DNA from 2 places in the Streptomyces sp. NEAU-W12 genome. Region 1 is predicted to be linked to the other one. Evidence: predicted binding sites of a transcription regulator. Region 1 holds the regulator's gene; the other holds the start of a gene.
The links. Region 1 encodes HspR, which represses chaperone genes until heat shock. Its sites were predicted from a motif close to TTGAGNNNNNNNNNCTCAA; they were not measured.

Region 1 (6,232 bases):
CGGCAGGTGCGCACGCTGATCCCCAGCCGCTCCGCGATCACCGCGTCCTGGTGCCCCTCCGCCAGCAGCGCCGCGATGGACCGCTCCCGGTGCGAGATGCCCTCGATGCCGGTGTCGGGGAGCGGGGCGGCCAGCGGGAGGGCGAGTCGCCACAGCCGCTCGAAGACCGTGCTCAGGTACTCCACCAGTGCCGGGTGCCGCAGCTCCAGCGCCATCGAGCGCTCGGCGTTGGCGGGGATGAAGGCGACCGTGCGGTCGAAGAGGATCAGCCGCTCGGTCACCTCGTCCAGCGTCCGCGCCTCCACCGCGTCGCCCATCAGCTCCAGGTAGGTGTGCAGCCCCTGGCCGTGCCGGGCCACATGCGTGTAGAGGTCCCGCATCCGCACCCCGCGCCCGCGCAGCGCCGTCGCCCGGTGCAGTCCCTCCGACAGCTCCGCCTCGCGCCGGATGCCGCCGGGCTGGACCGTCAGCACCTCCGTGGTGCACGCCTGCGTCGCCTCGTCCATCGCGGCCTGGATACGGGCCACACCGTCCAGTACCCGGATGGCGGGGCCCTCCCCGGCCGTGGCGGCCAAGGCCGGCGGCGACTGCGCCCCGCGGCCGAGACCGGCGTACCACTCGAAGGCCTCGACGGCTGAACCGACCCGGCGCTGGCTCGCACTGACCTCGTCGTACATCCCGCGCAGCAGCCGGGTCATGACCTCCTGCGGGGCGGTCGGCACCAGCCAGTCCATGTCGTCGGGGTCCGGATGCAGCAGGGCCAGGTCCAGGAGGCAGGGCACCGGCTCCGCATCCCGGCGCGGCACCCGCCCGCGCCGTACGGCCCGGGAATACACACGATCCCCGGCGTCGCACAGTCGGTCAGCACCATGCGGATGCTCGCCCGTCCCGCGCCCGGCCATTGCCCGTCCCACCCCCGGTTCAGCCACTTTCCGATGCGCAACTATGCGCGGCCCCACCCGGCTCCGCAACACGGCTCCCGTCGGCGTGACTGCCGTAAACCACCGGTATGACCGCCTATCTCCGGGGCTCGCCTCATCACATTGCGACAAACCGGCGGAGCCGGGCCCAGGTGAGCGGCGCCAGGGCGGCGTGCGCGCGGCGGGGGACGCGGGGTGCGGCGAGAGCGAGGCTCCGGGGCGAGAGCCCGGAGTGAGAGCCCCGAGGCGCGCGGGGCGCGGGGCGCGGCGCGGGGCGGCGCGCGGGGGAACGACGCTGCCGGGGAGCGCGGCGATCCGCGCTCCCCGGCAGGACGGTCGAGGGCTACTTCAGCCCGGCCTCGTCGCACGCCTCCTTGTAGGTGGCCGTGCAGATGTCCGACAGCTTGTAGATCTCGTCGGCGACGACCGTGTCCGCGATGTTCTCCTTGGTCAGGGCGACCACGGGCACGAGCTGCGCCGGAATGTCCTTGTGGGTGGGGCTGTCGACGCGGTCGTCGGTCAGCGCGTCGAACTGGATGCTCTTGCCCTGGATCCGCGCCACCGCGATCTCCGCGGCGTTGTCCGCCTCGGTCGGGTAGGACTTGTACACGCTCATGAACTGGTCGCCCAGGAGGATCCGCTGCACCGCGGCGAGTTCGGCGTCCTGGCCGGTGATCGGGGGCAGCTCGGTCACGCCGGCCGCCTGCAGGGCCTTGACGATGCCGCCCGCCATGCCGTCGTTGGCGGAGTAGACCCCGGCGATGTCGTCCGCGCCGATCTCGGCGATCGCCTCGGCCATGTTGGCCTCGGCGTTCTCCGGCTTCCAGTCCTTGGTGTCGTAGGACTTGGCGATGGTCACCGCGCCCTTGAGCTCGGACATCGCGCCCGCCTTGAACTGCTTGGCGTTCGGGTCGGTCGGCGAGCCGTTCATCATGACGACCTTGCTGGTGATCCCGCCGTCGCCGCCGAGCGCCTCCAGCAGGGAGCGGCCCTGGACCTCGCCGACCAGCTCGTTGTCGAAGGAGATGTACGCGTCGATCGGGCCCTCGGCCAGCCGGTCGTAGGCGATGACGGGGATGCCCGCGTCCTTGGCCTTCGTCACGTCCTCGGCGATGGCGTGCGCGTCGACCGCGTCCAGCACGATGACGTCGACCTCGTCCTGGATCATCTGCTGCATCTGGGTCGACTGCTTGCCGGCGTCCGCCTCGGCGTTGGCGTAGTCCACCTCGCCCTTGTCGCCGGTGAGCTCCTCCACCTTCTTCTTGAAGATGGGGTAGTCGAACTGCTCGTACCGGGTGTTGGCCTTCTCCGGCAGCAGGAGCCCGATGGTGACGTCGTTCCCCTTGGTGGGGCTCGCTCCGTCACTGCTCCCCGTCGCGTTGAGTGCGCCGCAACCGGCGAGCACGACGGACATCGAGGCGGCGGCGGCTGATATGGCGATACGACGCATACGGGAGCTCACTTCAGTGCGTTTTTGGACGTGGGCACAGCATTGCGGCCCATGTGACTGAAAAGCCAACGCTCCAGCGACCACTGGCGTCAAGACCAACTACTTAACGAGATGAACACAGCACCGTGCGCTGAAGTCGTGTGGGCTCGGCGAAAGACTCGCACATAACCCCTACACACGCATACACGCGCTGCTCACAGACGTGCGCGGGGCGTACGCCGGGGCGCACGAACCGAGAGGTGACGGGCCGTCAACCGTCCGCGCGCAGGTGAGGCCCGGAGGTTCGAACGAACCTCCGGGCCTCACAGGACACTCCACTTCCGCGCCAAACGGAACTTCCCCGTCGGACCGCGACCCGCACGCGGGACCGTGGCCGTCACAGCGCCACCCGCACCGGACCGACGCTTTCACGCCACCCGGCGACCCCCGACCGGAGGTGGCCGACACCTGCCGTCCGGCGTCCGCCAGCCGGTGTGCGGCGCCCGGCAGCCGGTGTGCGGTGCGTGGCGCCCGGCAGCCGGTGTCCGGCCGTCAGTCGTGCTGCTGCTGGCGCTTGGGCCGCCACACCACCAGCGCGCTGGTCTGCTGCACCTCCTGGTACGGCACCAGGTCCCGGCGGTACGACGCGTGCACCGCCGCCTCGCGCTGGCGCATGGTCGCCGCCGCGCCGTCCAGCGCGCCCTCCAGGTCCGCCACCCGGGCCTGGAGCGCGGCCACCTGGTTCTCCAGCTCGATGATGCGCTTGATGCCGGCCAGGTTGATGCCCTCGGTCTGCGACAGCTGCTGCACCTGGCGGAGCAGCTCGATGTCGCGGGCCGAGTAGCGGCGGCCCCGGCCGGCGGTGCGGTCCGGGGAGACGAGTCCCAGGCGGTCGTACTGACGCAGCGTCTGCGGGTGCAGCCCGGAGAGCTGGGCCGCCACCGAAATGACGTAGACCGGAGTGTCCTGCGTCAGTTCGTACGGATTGCGTCGACGACCGTCCATCGCCCTCAAGCTCCCTTCGCGGCCTGGAACAGCTCCGCCCGCGGATCCTCGTCCGCGGTCGCCTCGCGATACGCCTCCAGCGCGTCACGAGCCTTCCCCGGAAGATCCTTGGGAACACTCACCTCCACGGTGACCAGCAGGTCACCGCGCGAGCCGTCCTTGCGGACCGCTCCCTTGCCCCGCGCCCGCATGGTCCGCCCGTTGGGCGTCCCCGGGGGGAGCTTCAGCGTGACCGGCGGGCCGCCGAGCGTCGGCACCCGGATGTCACCGCCGAGCGCCGCCTCCGGATAGGTGACCGGGACGGTGACGGTCAGGTTGTCGTCCTTGCGGCCGAACACCGGGTGGCTGCCGACGTGCACGACCACGTAGAGATCGCCCGCCGGGCCGCCGCGCTCGCCCGGAGCGCCCTTGCCGCGCAGCCGGATCCGCTGGCCGTCGCTGACCCCCGCGGGGATGCGCACCTGCATCGTCCGCGAGGACTTGGCCCGGCCGCTGCCCTTGCAGATGTCGCAGGGGTTCTCCGCGATCAGCCCGCGGCCCTTGCAGTCCGGACACGGGTCGGTGAGCGAGAAGCCGCCGCCGCTGCCCCGGGCCACCTGCCCGGTACCGACGCAGGTCGGGCACACGCGCGGTGTGCCGTTCTTGTCGCCGGTGCCCGAACAGGCCTTGCAGGCCTGCTGGGAGGACATCCGCAGCGGGACCGTCGCCCCCTCGATCGCCTCGGTGAAGCTCAGGGTGACCTCGGACTCGATGTCCTGGCCGCGCCGCGGCTGGGTACGCGCGCCGCCCGTGCCGCCACCGCGGTTGAACAGGCCGCCGAAGACGTCGCCGATCCCGCCGCCGAAGCCGCCGGCACCGGCCTGGCCGCCGCCCTGACCGCCGCCCTGGCCGCCCCCGAAGAGGTCACCCAGGTCGAAGTTGAACGACCCGGCACCGCCCGCGCCCGGCCCCGCGCGGAAACCTCCGCTGCCGAAGAGCGAGCGGGCCTCGTCGTACTCCTTGCGCTTCTTGGCGTCGCCGAGGATGTCGTTCGCCTCGGAGATCTCCTTGAAACGCTCCTCCGCCTTGGCGTTGCCCTTGTTGGCGTCCGGGTGGTACTCGCGGGCGAGCTTCCGGTACGCCTTCTTGATCTCGGCCTCGGTGGCGTCCTGGGGGACGCCGAGAACCTTGTAGTAGTCCTTCTCGATGAAGTCCTTGGTACTCATCCCCGACGTCCCTCCTCTCCTGCCCTGCGGGCCGTCCCCGGCCCGCCCGTCCTGCCCGTCCCGCTTGTCGTGCCCGCCCGCGCCGGCACGCTCGCGCCGGCCGGGGCGTCAGCCCTCCTGGGGGCCACCGGTCTCCTTCTCGTCCGCCGCCGCCTCGGTGCCCTCCTCGGCCGGCTTGCCCGGCTGGGCACCCGGCTGCGGCTCGGCGACGGCCACCCGCGCGGGACGGATGGTGCGCTCGCCGATGCGGTACCCGGGCTGCAGGATCGCCACGCACGTCGTCTCCGTGACGTCCGGGGCGTAGGAGTGCATCAGGGCCTCGTGGATCGTCGGGTCGAAGGGCTCGCCCTCCTTGCCGAACGTCTGCAGGCCCAGCTTCGCCACGGTCGCCTCCAGCGACTCGGCGACGGACTTGAACCCGCCGACCAGCTCGCCGTGCTCCCGCGCGCGACCGATGTCGTCGAGCACGGGCAGGAGGTCGGTCATGAGGTTCACCGAGGCGAGCTCCTTGACCGCGATCCGGTCGCGCTCGACCCGGCGGCGGTAGTTCTGGTACTCGGCCTGGAGCCGCTGGAGGTCGGCGGTGCGCTCGCCGAGTGCCGAACGCACCTGGTCCAGCTGGGCCACCAGACCCGCATCGGGACCCGAGTCCCCGGCCGGGGCCGCCGCCTCCTCCTCCGCGGAGGGGGCTGCGGCCTTCGGCTCGGCGTCATCGGCCGGAACGCCTGAGGGGACGTCGGGCTGCTGCGACTGTTCGTCGAAGCCCGGGGTCTCCTCGGTCACGCCGCACCGTCCTTACGTTCGTCGTCCACGATCTCGGCGTCGACCACGTCGTCGTCCGCCTTGGCCCCGGCGGCACCCGCGTCGGCCCCGCCCGCGGCCTGGGAGGCCTGCGCGTCGGCGTACATGGCCTGGCCCAGCTTCTGGGAGACGGCCGCGACCTTCTCCGTGGCGGTGCGGATCTCGGCGGTGTCCTCGCCCTTGAGCTTCTCCTTCAGCTCGGCGACGGCCGACTCGACCTCGGTCTTGACCTCGCCGGGGACCTTGTCCTCGTTGTCCGCGAGGAACTTCTCGGTCTGGTAGACGAGTTGCTCGCCCTGGTTGCGGGACTCGGCGGCCTCGCGGCGCTGGTGGTCCTCCTCCGCGTACCGCTCGGCCTCCTCACGCATGCGGTCGACCTCGTCCTTCGGGAGCGAGGAGCCGCCGGTGACGGTCATCTTCTGCTCCTTTCCGGTGCCGAGGTCCTTCGCCGTGACGTGCATGATGCCGTTGGCGTCGATGTCGAAGGAGACCTCGATCTGCGGGACGCCGCGGGGCGCCGGCGGCAGACCGGTCAGCTCGAACATGCCGAGCTTCTTGTTGTACGCCGCGATCTCGCGCTCGCCCTGGTAGACCTGGATCTGCACCGACGGCTGGTTGTCCTCGGCCGTGGTGAAGATCTCGGAGCGCTTCGTCGGGATCGTGGTGTTGCGCTCGATCAGCTTGGTCATGATGCCGCCCTTGGTCTCGATACCGAGGGACAGCGGGGTGACGTCGAGCAGCAGGACGTCCTTGACCTCGCCCTTGAGGACACCGGCCTGGAGCGAGGCGCCGATGGCGACGACCTCGTCCGGGTTCACACCCTTGTTGGCCTCCTTGCCGCCGGTCAGCTCCTTGACGAGCTGGGCGACGGC
Region 2 (6,232 bases), on a different contig from region 1:
GCTCGAGTTATTGGGGGACTGTGGCGACACGGCGTCAACCGCCCTCTTCCGCTTCACAAGATGATGGACAGCGGAAATTAAGGCTACGCCTCCCCGACCGAGAAGGTCAGTCCGGGCCGTCCAACGTCGTGCAAGTCACATCTCGGAGGGTGTTTCGGCGCAGGAAATGGCGGGAAACAAGCGTGGTTCCGCGCTGTCGGGGTGCGCCGGGTACGGGTCGGCCGCGACCCGGCGCGCTCGCCGCACGGGCCTGTGCCTGATCACACGTGTCCGTCAGCGCGAACGTATGTGGATCTTGTGGCTCCGCTGGGCACCCTACGTCAACCTGACGAGGGAGAGGCCCCCGGAAGGGTGATGAGAATGCGGCAGCCCCGCTCGGATTCGGCCACTCCGATGCGTCCGCCGTGCAGATCGACGGCCCAGCGGGCGATCGCCAGGCCGAGACCGGTGCCCCCGTCGCTGCCCGGACCGTGCGGCAGGTTGACGCTGCCGCGGTTGAACCGCTCGAAGACGCGGTGCCACTCGGTCCGCGGAATGCCGGGTCCCTCGTCCAAGATCTCCAGCTGGAGCGAGTCCGGCTGCGGTCCGGGCCGGGCCTTGACCGTCACCCGGCCGTGCGGCGGACTGTGCTTGACCGCGTTGTCGATCAGGTTGGCGACGACCTGGTGGATGCGCTCCGGATCGAGGTGCGCGGTGAGCTCCGGGGGCGAGACGTCGAGGCTCAGATGGACGTCCTTGCGCGTGTGGCCGCCGGAGCCGGTGGTCATGCCGGCGCGGGCGGAGGCGACCATGTTGGCCTCCTTGAGCACACCGGAGAGATACGGCCACACCTCGAACCGCTGCCGCCGCAGCGGGACGACCCCGTTGTCCAGACGGGACAGGTCCAGGAGCGTCTCCACGAGGCGTCCCAGCCGCTCGGTCTGCTTCAACGCCGTGCGCATGGTCTCGGGGTCGGCCTCGGTGACGCCGTCGACGATGTTCTCCAGCACCGCGCGCAGACCCGCGATGGGGGTGCGCAGTTCGTGCGAGACGTTGGCCACCAGTTCCTTGCGCTGGTGGTCCTGGGCCTCCAGCTCGTCGGCCATGACGTTGATGGTCCGGGCCAGGTCGCCCAGCTCGTCCCAGCGGTTCTCGCGCACCCGGCGGGTGTAGTCGCCGTGCGAGATGGACCGGGCCACCGCGTTCATGTCGTCCAGCGGCGCCGTCAGGGAGTGCGCCACGAACTGCGTGATGAGCAGGGTGGCGATCATCGAGAAGACCGTGATGAAGCGCAGCTCCGTCTTGGTGTGCACCGCGATCATCGACAGCCCGGTGGTGATCAGCACGGAGATGACGACCAGCGCACCCAGCTTGGTCTTGATGGAGAACGGGCGGACACCGCCCCAGGGACCGGGGTCCCCGGGGCCTCTCCGTGCGGCCGGCCCGTCGCTCATGGCGTCGGCGTCTCCAGGGCGTAGCCCACGCCGTGCACGGTACGGATGCGCTCGGCGCCGATCTTCCGGCGCAGCGCCTTGATGTGGCTGTCGACGGTCCGGGTGCCGGAGGCGTCCGCCCAGTCCCAGACCTCGGCCAGCAGCTGCTCACGGGAGAGCACCGCGCGGGGCGTGTTGGCCAGGCACACCAGGAGGTCGAACTCGGTGGGCGTCAGATGGACGTCCTCGCCGCGCACCCGGACCCTGCGCTGCGCGTGGTCGATCTCCAGTTCGCCCAGGCGCAGGATGCCGCTGCGCGGGGTGCTGGCCGCCAGGGCCGCCCGCTCCATGCGGCGCAGCAGCACATGCACGCGCGCCGCGAGCTCCCGCATGGAGAACGGCTTGGTCATGTAGTCGTCGGCGCCGACGCCCAGCCCGACCAGCATGTCGGTCTCGTCGTCGCGCGCGGTCAGCATCATCACCGGCACCGGCCGCCGCGCCTGCACGCGCCGGCAGACCTCCAGGCCGTCGAAGCCGGGCAGCATGACGTCGAGGATCAGCAGGTCGGGCTGCCAGGCCTCCGCCGTGTCGACGGCGGACGGACCGTCACCCGCCGTCTGCACCAGGAATCCCTCGGCGCGAAGGCGGGTCGCGATGGCGTCCACGATCGTCGCGTCGTCCTCGACCACCAGGACCCGGCGCTGCGCCCCCGGAGTGGTCGCCGCCGTGCCGTTGTGGGAGGTGTGTGTCTGCTCCATCGCCCGCCCCTGAAGTGTGCTTCCCGGAATCCGTGGGGTGAATCCGTCTCTGCGCATGACTGCGATTGACGCTTGAATGATCGGCGTCAGTGCAGCAGCGTACGGGGACTCGGCGCGGCTTTGCTATCCAGGGCGGACGCCGAGGTGCACGACGTCCGGTACGCCCCGGGCAACCGTGATCTCTTCGGTACGCACCTGCCTGAACCCGGCATTCCGCAAGGTTCCTTCGAAACTCTCCGACGGCTGCGCGGACCACACCGCGAGCACTCCGCCCGGCCTCAACACCCTTGCGCAGTCCATGAGTCCGGTGGGGGAGTAGAGTCCCCCGTTGTCCTCGGTGACGGTCCAGTCGGGGCCGTTGTCGATGTCGAGGCACAGCGCGTCGAACGTGTCGGACGTCTTATGGACGTACGCCACCAGGTCGGCCTCGACGATCTCCGTGCGCGGGTCGGCGAGGGCGCTCGCGGAGAGCCCGGCCAAAGGACCCGCGCGGTGCCAGTCGATGACGGCGGGCTCGCGCTCCACCACCGTGATGCGGCCCCAGCGGGGTGCGGCGGCGGCGTGCGCGAGTGAGAAGCCGACGCCGAGTCCGCCGATGAGGACGTGCGGGTCCCGTCGCGGACCGTGCCCCGCGCGGGTGTCGGCGGCGTCGAGCGCGGCCAGGGCGGCGTCGACCAGCCGGCGCTCCGAGCGGCCGTCGGAGGTGTCCATCAGGAAGCACCCGTTCGCGATGATCTGCAGCAGGTTCCCGTGCCGGCGGAGCACCACCTCCCCGTACGGGCCCTCGCGGCGGTCCAGGACTTCGGGGACTTCGGGAATGTCGTAGGGGGTGGACATGCGTTCATCCTGGCAGTACTCCCCGTTCGGCGGAGCACCTCCGCCGTTCCGCGTCGTCCACGGCGGGTCCCGGCGGTCCCGGGCGGACCTCTGCGGTCCCGGGCGGCTCCGGTCCTTCCAGGGTGGCGCGGCGGGTGATCGCTGAGAGCGAACGCGGACGGGCGCGGTCCGGGAACAATCACGGGCTCAGGAGCATTGAGTCGGCATAACTCAACTTGACTGCCGAAGGGGAGATCATGGCTGCTGAGTCCACACCGCTCGCCCTGCCTGTGCTGCCGCTCGACAACGAGGTCGTGCTGCCCGGGATGGTGGTCCCGCTGGACCTGAGCGATTCCGAGGTGCGCGCCGCGGTGGAGGCCGCCCAGGCCGCCGCCACGTCGGAGACCGGGAAGCCCAGGGTCCTGCTGGTGCCACGCATCGACGGGACCTACGCCGCCACCGGCGTCCTGGGCACGGTCGAACAGGTCGGCAGGCTGGCCGACGGCGACCCGGGCGCCCTGATCCGGGGCCGGGACCGGGTGCGGATCGGTGCCGGGACGACCGGGCCGGGCGCCGCGCTGTGGGTGGAGGGCACCCGGGTCGAGGAGACCGTACCGGAGCCTTCCCCGAGTTCTCAGCTTCGTTCGAACGGGGGAGACCCCTATCCCGGACAGGTGACCGAACTGGTCACCGAGTACAAGGCGCTCGCCACCGCCTGGCTGCGCAAGCGCGGCGCCTGGCAGGTCGTCGACCGCGTCCAGGCCATCGACGACGTCTCCACCCTCGCCGACAACTCCGGATACTCACCGTTCTTGACCACCGAGCAGAAGGTGGCCCTGCTGGAGGCCACCGATCCGGTGGCCCGGCTGAAGCTGGCCACCCAGCAGCTGCGCGACCACCTCGCCGAGCAGGACGTCGCCGAGTCCATCGCCAAGGACGTCCAGGACGGCGTCGACAAGCAGCAGCGCGAGTTCCTGCTGCGCCGCCAGCTGGAAGCCGTACGCAAGGAACTGCGCGAGCTGAACGGTGATCAGGAGGGTGAGGAGTCCGACGACTACCGCAGCCGCGTCGAGGCCGCCGACCTGCCGGAGAAGGTGCGCGAGGCCGCGCTCAAGGAGGTCGACAAGCTGGAGCGCTCCTCCGACCAGTCGCCCGAGGGCTCGTGGATCCGCACCTGGCTCGACACGGTCCTGGAGATGCCGTGGAGCGAGCGTACCGAGGACGCGTACGACATCCAGGGCGCCCGGGCGGTGCTCGACGCCGAGCACGCCGGCCTGACGGACGTGAAGGAGCGCATCACCGAGTACCTGGCGGTGCGCAAGCGGCGTGCCGAGCGCGGGCTCGGCGTCGTCGGCGGCCGCCGCGGCGGTGCCGTGCTCGCCCTCGTGGGCCCGCCCGGCGTCGGCAAGACGAGCCTCGGCGAGTCCGTCGCCCACGCGATGGGCCGCAGGTTCGTCCGGGTCGCCCTCGGCGGCGTCCGCGACGAGGCCGAGATCCGCGGCCACCGGCGTACGTACGTCGGCGCGCTGCCCGGCCGGATCGTACGGGCGATCAAGGAGGCCGGGTCGATGAACCCGGTGGTGCTGCTCGACGAGATCGACAAGGTGGGCTCCGACTTCCGGGGCGACCCGGCCGCAGCCCTCCTCGAAGTCCTGGACCCGGCGCAGAACCACACCTTCCGCGACCACTACCTGGAGGTCGAGCTGGACCTCTCGGACGTGGTCTTCCTCGCCACCGCCAACGTCCTGGAGGCCGTCCCGGAGGCGCTGGCGGACCGGATGGACATCGTCCGCCTGGACGGCTACACCGAGGACGAGAAGGTCGTCATCGCACGCGACCACCTGCTCCCGCGCCAGCTGGAGCGCGCCGGACTCGCCACCGACGAGGTCGCCCTCGACGACGGCGCGCTGCGCAGGCTGGCCGGCGAGTACACGCGTGAGGCGGGCGTGCGCACCCTGGAGCGGTCCATCGCGCGGCTGCTGCGCAAGGTCGCGGCCCAGCACGAACTGGGCGAGCGGGAGCTGCCGTTCACCGTCGCGGACGGGGACCTGCGCGCACTGCTCGGCCGGCCGCGCCACGTGCCCGAGTCCGCCCAGGACCCGGCCGAGCGCCGCACCGCCGTCCCCGGTGTCGCCACCGGGCTCGCGGTGACCGGCGCGGGCGGTGACGTCCTCTACGTGGAGGCGTCCCTGGCCGACCCGGAGACGGGCGCCGCCGGACTGACCCTGACCGGGCAGCTGGGCGACGTGATGAAGGAGTCGGCGCAGATCGCGCTGAGCTTCCTGCGCTCCCACGGCGCCGAACTGGAGCTTCCGGTCGGCGACCTGAAGGAGCGGGGCGCGCACATCCACTTCCCGGCGGGCGCGGTGCCCAAGGACGGCCCCAGCGCCGGCGTCACGATGACCACCGCCCTGGCCTCGCTGCTGTCCGGGCGCCTGGTCCGCACGGACGTGGCCATGACCGGAGAGGTCTCGCTGACCGGGCGGGTGCTGCCGATCGGCGGGGTGAAGCAGAAGCTGCTCGCGGCGCACCGGGCGGGGGTCACCACCGTGATCATCCCCAAGCGCAACGAGCCCGACCTGGACGACGTCCCCGCCGAGGTGCTGGACGGGCTCGACGTCCACGCCGTGACCGACGTCCGCCAGGTCCTGGAACTGGCACTCTCGCCTGCGGCGAACGGCGCGGTACCGGAGGTTCCGGTGGCGGTGTGACGGCGTCACCGAAGGCGCGGCGGCCCGGATCCCGTGAGGGGCCCGGGCCGCCGCAGTGCGGCAGCGCGAACGGTGAGGCCGTGGCCGCCGGCCGCCGGGCCGGTCGCGGTGTGCTGCCGCGCCCCACGTCTGCGAAATACTGGCGGAGCCCCAGCGGCGTCGCCATCTGGCGGAAACACGGACGACCGGGAAGAGCGAGGCAGGGACCGACGTGCACGAAGGCGGAAACGGCGACGGCGGGGACACCTCGCCCCAGACGCCCGACAGCGGTGTGAAACAGCCCGGATACCTCGCCCTGGAAAGGGAGTTGACCGTGCTGCTGCGCCGCGCCAGGGCCAGCCAGGGTGAGATGTCCCGCGCGGTCCACCCGGACCTGGAGCCGTCCGCGTACGGGCTGCTCGTGCGTCTGGACGAGTGCGGCAAGCAGCGGGCCACCGAACTCGCCGCCTTCATCGGCGTCGGCAAGGCGACCATGTCGCGCCAGCTGCACGCCCTGGAGGAACTCGGGCTCGTCACCCGCGAACCGGACCCCGCC

Region 2: the regulator HspR is predicted to act here: its motif matches at 3,203-3,221, upstream of lon (endopeptidase La).

What each region holds. Positions count from the first base shown of each region.
Region 1 covers NZ_JAPJDM010000001.1:418,213-424,444, reverse strand. The annotation lists gene ORI94_RS01890 (helix-turn-helix transcriptional regulator) at 1-902, opposite strand, end outside; gene ORI94_RS01885 (sugar ABC transporter substrate-binding protein) at 1,264-2,370, opposite strand; gene ORI94_RS01880 (heat shock protein transcriptional repressor HspR) at 2,902-3,354, opposite strand; gene dnaJ (molecular chaperone DnaJ) at 3,360-4,559, opposite strand; gene grpE (nucleotide exchange factor GrpE) at 4,668-5,342, opposite strand; gene dnaK (molecular chaperone DnaK) at 5,339-6,232, opposite strand, start outside.
Region 2 covers NZ_JAPJDM010000008.1:121,064-127,295, reverse strand. The annotation lists gene ORI94_RS12065 (multifunctional oxoglutarate decarboxylase/oxoglutarate dehydrogenase thiamine pyrophosphate-binding subunit/dihydrolipoyllysine-residue succinyltransferase subunit) at 1-30, opposite strand, end outside; gene ORI94_RS12060 (HAMP domain-containing sensor histidine kinase) at 321-1,433, opposite strand; gene ORI94_RS12055 (response regulator transcription factor) at 1,430-2,170, opposite strand; gene ORI94_RS12050 (spermidine synthase) at 2,294-3,007, opposite strand; gene lon (endopeptidase La) at 3,244-5,697, shown strand; gene ORI94_RS12040 (MarR family winged helix-turn-helix transcriptional regulator) at 5,909-6,232, shown strand, end outside.